DNA from 2 places in the Anatilimnocola aggregata genome. Region 1 is predicted to be linked to the other one. Evidence: riboswitches for the same ligand, from Rfam matches in the RefSeq annotation. Region 1 holds a riboswitch; the other holds the start of a gene.

The links. A riboswitch is a leader RNA that binds a small molecule or an ion and turns the genes downstream of it on or off. The one in region 1 is predicted to bind cobalamin.
Region 2: another riboswitch for cobalamin. It lies ahead of ETAA8_RS15825 (ribonucleoside-diphosphate reductase subunit alpha); the one in region 1 lies ahead of ETAA8_RS07720 (TonB-dependent receptor plug domain-containing protein).

Annotation. Positions count from the first base shown of each region.
Region 1 covers NZ_CP036274.1:1,968,790-1,972,204, forward strand. The annotation lists gene ETAA8_RS07710 (serine/threonine-protein kinase) at 1-551, opposite strand, end outside; gene ETAA8_RS07715 (hypothetical protein) at 712-1,707, opposite strand; cobalamin riboswitch at 1,853-2,039, shown strand; gene ETAA8_RS07720 (TonB-dependent receptor plug domain-containing protein) at 2,072-3,415, shown strand, end outside.
Region 2 covers NZ_CP036274.1:4,167,356-4,170,770, reverse strand. The annotation lists gene ETAA8_RS15830 (PQQ-binding-like beta-propeller repeat protein) at 1-521, opposite strand, end outside; cobalamin riboswitch at 701-955, shown strand; gene ETAA8_RS15825 (ribonucleoside-diphosphate reductase subunit alpha) at 1,213-3,415, shown strand, end outside.

The DNA of each region.
Region 1 (3,415 bases):
GCGACGACGTGCGGATGTTGGATGTTCTTGGTCAGTTCGAACTCGCGCTTCATCCGCTTCATAAAGTCGGGCAGTTTGGCGAGTTCTTTGGGAACGACCTTCAACGAGACGATCAGGCCATCGCTGCGGCGCTGGGCTTTATAAATGGCCCCAGTGCTGGCGTTGGAAATCATCGTCAGGATTTCGTAGTTGCCAAACTGGTTCCCCTTGCTGGCCGGCGCTTCTTCAGCTGGCGACAACTTGGCTTCGGCCTGCATGGCCTTCTCGCCGCTGACGGCCGCCTTGAGCATGGCGTCGTAGGCTTTTTTGCGCGGCGGATCGGAGAGCATGACCCGCGCCGACGACAACTCGTTGAGCACTCGCTGAGCGATCACGCCGTTCGGGCCACCGGCAAACGAGCGGACGTGCATCATCTGCCGATCGGCAGCCGAGTTGATGACGTCGACGTCCCCCTCCAGCTCTTTCAGCCCCAGCAGGCGATAAAAATTAGCGGGCTGCTCTTCCGGCGGAATGGAGAGCCATTTGTAGTACGGATCGAAGGTGGTGGTCACTCGGCAGGGCTCCAGCGAACTCGATTCAGCGCAGTAAGCGCAAGGCAGTCTTGAGAGGTAGCGTCAGGGTAATCATCACGCGGAAGCGCTGCAATCGTCCTGCGGCAGAAGGGGTGCGGTCACAGACAGGATGCCTATGCCACGAGGGAGAAAGGAACGGCTACGGCGCTTCCACCACTTCGAAGGCGGAGCCTTTGATCTTGCGCAGTTCGTCGTGCAGGACCGGAATCCGCTCATCGGGCGCACAGCTGAGGGCCCATTCGATGCCGTTATCGGCGACGAGCATGCCGTGCTTCTTCAGCCCTTTGAGAATGGCCTGCACCGGCGGGCTGAATTTGGAGATGTCGTAGTCGGCCTTCAGGCGCAGACGTTCGCCCATGCGCGGCAAGTTGGGATCGGTCTTGCGACTGGCATAGTGCGTGGCGGGCGAAACATAAGCCTTACGAGAATTGCGCACCGTCACGCGCATGGCATGATTGACCATGCCGGCCTGCAGTTCGTCATAGCGAATGATCGCAGGAAAAATCGGCAGCCCCGCGGCATCGCTGCTGGTCCAGCCGTCGGGACGGAGGTCGTTGGTCTTGAGGTTGAAGGTCGCTTCGCAGGCTGCTTGCCAGCCGCCATCGACCTTTTTCATTTGATAGAACTCGTACAGCATCATGGCTGCTGGATCGACGACGATGGCGTGCCGGTCGCCACCTTGATCGAGCTTGTCGCGCTGCACGTCGTCGAGCGAAAGCCGCTTCAGGTCGTCTTCGCGTTTGAAGTGCGCGGGCCAACCTTCAATCGGCACGTTCGCGGGAATTGGAAATGGTCCCTTGTCAGACTCATCGGGGTACGAGACTACTTTCAAATCGACGCGCGGCTGATTGGGCGGCACGAGGATGTAGGCCATGTCTGGGTTATAGCGCAGCGGTTTCTCGTTGCCGATCGAGGCGACAATGGCCGCGCTGTTCTTGTGCACCGGCCATTTCGAAACGTCGGCATTCCACGGATTGTCCTTGGGCATGATCTGTAGCTGCGAGACGATCGCGTCGGCCTCTTTCGTATCGAACATCACCGGCTTGGTGAGCGTTGGAGTTTGAGCGGAAACGCCAGCAACGCAGCTGAGTGCCGCGATGTAAGCAACAAGCGCAAAACCGAGTGGGCGTGACATCGAGCGAAGCTCCGCGGGCGAGGGAAGAAGCCGAGAGGCGGAAAACATCGTAGCAGGTCGCTAGCAGCAGGCAAAATTTGCGAAATCGGAATCATCCCTACGACCGGTGCCATCCGATTAATCGTTACAGGTTCTCAGCGAAACGTAACACGGGGGGTGGTACGTCGCTGGGAATTGCTGCCGGTGTCAGGGAAGCGGAGTGCAATGCTCCCGCCGCCCCGCGACTGTATGGGTGACGAACGCCAACGAAGCCACTGACTGCACACGCGGTTGGGAAGGCGGCTAGTAGGACGAACCCGAGCCAGGATATCTGACCCGCGCGGCCCGAAGTCACATCATTTTCCCGTGGGGGGAAGAGGACATCATGCTTTGGCCAATTCGGCCGCGCACGCGAGACGGCTCGCTGCGCATCAGCGCGCTTCCAACAGCGCCGCTGCCGTTCGTTTGTTTTGCTTGGCTCTTGTGCTGCGCGGCAGCTGTCGCCCAAGAGCAGTCCGGCGAGTTTCAACCGCCGTTGCCAGAAGTCCCAGTTTCTCAGCAGCCAGCGGAGCTTGCTCCGCAAGTCTTGCCAGAGACGCAGGTGCAAGGGGAACTAAGCAGCTTTCCGGCGGAGCCTTTGCCGGCCAGCGACGTCATCGCGCCAACACGCACGCCGCAGCCCATCTCGGAGAACGCGAGTTCGATCACCGTGATCACGCGCGAACAGATCGAACAGAGCGGTCAGGTCAACGTGGCTGAAGTGTTGCGCGGCACCCTCGGTGTCGACGTGGTGCGCCAAGGTGGCCCCGGCGGTTTGACGAGCGTTTTCATGCGCGGTGCAAACTCGCAACATACGAAGGTGCTGCTCGATGGCATTTCGCTGAACGACCCGAGCAATGCCTCGCGCTTGTTCGACTTCAGCACGCTCAGTACCGACAACATCGAACGGATCGAAGTCCTGCGCGGGCCGCAGAGCATGGCCTATGGCAGCGATGCGATCGGCGGCGTCATCAACATCATCAGTCGCCGCGGTCAGGGTCCGCTCAGCGTGCGGGCAGGTGCGCTCGGGGGGAGTTTCAAAACCGGTCAGACCAGCGTCAACGTGCAAGCCGGCGATGAGAATGCTTATTACTCGGTCACCGGTTCGTTTCTCTCGACCGGCGGCATCTCGGCCGCGAGTGCGCGGGTCGGCGGCGTCGAGCACGATCAGTTCAATCTCGGCACCATGACGGGACGCATGGGCTGGAACGTTACGCCCGATCTGAATATCGACTACGTCTTTCGCGCTGCGGAAGGAACCGCAGCCGTCGACGACTTCGACTTTCTGACGGGACTGCCGGTCGACAACCTGATTCGCAAGAACGCAACGAACACGTTCGCCAATCGGATTCAACTCAGCTGGACCGGGCCGGAAGATCAGTTTCAGCACAAGCTGGGGTTCAACGTCAACAACGTCGAACGCAAAGATAGCGACCCGGGGTTTTCGCCCGCGCGGTTTCACGGTCAAACTCGCGAAGTCGACTACCTGGCCAGTCTCGTCGTAGTGCCGACCAACACGATTAACGTCGGGGCCAACTACCTGGCCGAAGATGCCTTCACCAGCGACAACACCCTGCAGTCGCAATTTGTGAAGGGAGTGTTCATTCAAGATCAGTTTCAACTGTTCGATCGCTTTTTCGGCACCGCCGGTGCGAGGTGGGATGAAACGAGCCGCGCCGGCCCCGCGCAG
Region 2 (3,415 bases), 2.2 Mb from region 1:
ATGCTGTCTTCTTCGGGCAGTTTGGCGGCAACCTTCTGCTCCCAGATCAAACTCCCATCACTCTTTTTCAGCGCGAGCAGGTGACGCTTAAGATTTGCCTTGTCCCCTTTCTCGCCGGGGACGAAGAAGCCTGAATAGCATGTTATGTAGATTCGGTCGCCGAAGACGATCGGGCTCGATGCTCCCGGGCCGGGCATTTCGACCTTCCAAGCGATGTTTTCGTCCTTACTCCAAGTCAGCGGCAAGCCCTTGGCTGCGGTCGTGCCCATACCGCTCGGTCCGCGAAAGCTAGACCAGTTGGCGTCGGACGAGGCTGCGTTAAACGAAGTGAGTTTCACCGCAGGTTGTGCTATCGCTCGTGCCGGGCTCTCGTCCACTTCCCGTGCTTCGTCATCTACCGTCTCTGCTGTAGCCGCCGCTGAGCGCTGGTCAGGATTGGGCAACTGCTGCCCGCAGCCAGTCAATAATGAAACCGCCACAACAACGGCCAGGGACGCCGACCAATCACTTTGCCAACGCATGGTGAACTCGCTTGGACGAACCGATCTGGGATACGCACGCGCCGCTGATTCTAACGGTGCGAGGCCGCTGAACCAACTTTTTCCGGAAGACTTTTCACACTGGGCAAGTTCTCCCGACGTCCTACCCGGCAACTTCATAAAATCTATACGTTGTGGTTGACGGACTCTGGTAGCACGATATCATGGGCCTCGTTGCTGGTTGGCTCTGAACGCTCAGAGCCTCGAAAAGAGGGAACGCCGGTGAAAAACCGGGACTGCCCCGCAGCGGTAAGTGGAAACGACCGCCATCAACAGCACTGAGATTTTGCCCCGGAGCATGGACTGCCTACATCTTCGCGCACGACCTTGGGAAGCGATGGCCAGTAGGTTCGGTCGAGGTTCGCCTTGCCCGTTTGTCCACAAGTCCGAAGACCTGCCAGCGACTGAGCAGCGGCTTTACCCATGACAGCCGGTTACTGTCAGGCCGTGCACGCTCATCCGCCGTTACCTTCTCGGGGAAGGTCGGTCGAGGACAGCTGGCGAAAGCCGGCCTTGCGAATGCCCGCGCGCACTCACGACTCATCGGCACTTCTGTCGCCGCTTGGTCATGCGCAGGCTACGGCAACGCACCTCGATCTTCCGCTTCTCGCGTCGCCTCGGCGTGGCCCCGCACATGCGTATCGGACGGATACGCCCACAGGAGTCTTGCGAGATGTTGCTTGCCCCGCACGAATGGCTGGTACGGAAACGCGATGCCCGCGTCACGACGTTTGATCTTGGTCGTATTCAAAACGCGATCGCCAATGCGTTCCGCGCCGAGTTGCGACTGGCCGATGGTCAGCCTCTCGATACCGACTTGATGCACGAAATTGCGGCCGTTGCGCAATCCGTCGCCGACGACGTCGGCCCACTCGCCAGCCAGCCGAACGGCGTGGATGTCGAACGGATTCAAGACCTTGTCGAAATGGGACTGATGTCGCGCGGGCATTATCGCGTAGCGCGCACTTACATCATCTACCGCGCGGAACATGCCAAGATTCGCGCCTTGCGCAGCGATGTGCCTCTGGCGGATGAAGCAAACATCCCGACGACCACCGTACATGTTGTGCTCGAAGACGGCTCGCGCGTTCCTTTCGATCAACGTCGCGCTCGCAAGCGACTGGCCGAAGCAGCCCGCGGCTTGGAAGACGTGGTCAACGTCGACGAACTACTGGAAGAAGTGATTCGTAGCGTGTTCGATGGCATTTCGGTCGACGAAATCTATCGCGCTCAGATACTCGCCTCGCGTTCGCGGATTGAACGCGACCCGGCCTTCGATATTGTGGCCTCGCGGCTGACACTCAACGTCATTTATCGCGAAGCGTTCGGCGAAACACCCGACGCAAAGAACCTGCAGCGCGTCCACGAGAATCAATTCGAGCACTATATCATCGATGGGATTCGCGCCGGCCGCTTGTCGAATGAACTGCGCGAACTGAATCTGACTAAGCTCGCCGCGGCGATGAAGCCGGAGCGCGATGGCCAGTTCCGCTACCTCGGTGTGCAAGCGATTTACGACCGCTATCTGCTGCATATCGACGGTCGCCGGATTGAAACGCCGCAATACTTCTGGATGCGCGTGGCAATGGGCCTCGCGCTCAAGGAAGATGCGCGTGAAGAACGTGCAATTCAGTTCTATGAAGCGCTGTCGACGTTCAGCTTTACTTCGGCCACGCCGACGCTGTTTAACTCGGGGACTCCGCACCCACAGCTCAGTTCGTGCTATCTGAGCACCGTGAGCGATGACCTGGCTCACATTTTCAAGGCCGTTTCGGATAATGCGTTGCTCTCGAAGTGGGCTGGTGGACTGGGGAACGATTGGACCAATGTGCGGGCGACGAATTCCCACATTAAGGGAACCAATGGCCGCAGCCAGGGCGTGATTCCATTTTTGAAAGTCGTCAACGATGCAGCTGTCGCTGTGAATCAAGGTGGCAAGCGCAAGGGAGCCGTTTGTTCGTACCTCGAGACGTGGCATCTCGATATCGAAGAGTTTCTCGACCTCCGCAAGAACACCGGTGACGATCGTCGGCGTACGCACGACATGCACACGGCCAACTGGATTCCCGACTTGTTCCTTAAGCGGGTCAAGCAGAACGCCGAATGGACCCTCTTCAGCCCGGATGAAGTCAGCGATCTGCACGACTTGTTTGGCCGCGCGTTCGAAGAGCGTTACGAAGAGTACGAACGAATGGCGGATGCTGGCGACGTGCAACTCTTCCGCCGCATTCCCGCCGCTGACTTGTGGCGCAAGATGCTGACGCGACTGTTCGAAACCGGACATCCGTGGATCACGTTCAAGGATCCATCGAACATCCGTTCGCCGCAGGATCACGCGGGCGTGGTACACAGCAGTAATCTCTGCACCGAAATCCTGCTCAACACTTCGGAAACCGAGACTGCGGTCTGCAATTTGGGTTCCGTGAATCTTGGGAACCATATTAAGGACGGCAAGCTCGATCTGGAAAAATTGAAGACGACCGTGAGCACCGCGGTGCGAATGCTCGATAACGTCATCGACATCAACTATTATCCGACGCCCGAGGCGCGAACTTCGAACCTGCGACACCGGCCTATTGGGCTTGGCATCATGGGCTTTCAAGACGCGCTGCACGCGCTGGGCATCAGCTATGCCAGCGAAGCAGCGGTTGCCTTTGCCGACGAAAGTATGGAAGCCATTTCCTACTACGCGCTATCGGCCTCAGCTCAGCTGGCCGCGGAACGTGGTCAGTATCCGACCTATGTCGGCTCGAAGTGGGACCGCGGCTTGCTGCCAATCGACACGGTCGATGTGCTCGAGCAAGAGCGCCGCGACCCGGTGCTCGTCGACCGCAACTGCTCGCTCGATTGGCAGCCGGTACGCGAGGCGATTGCCA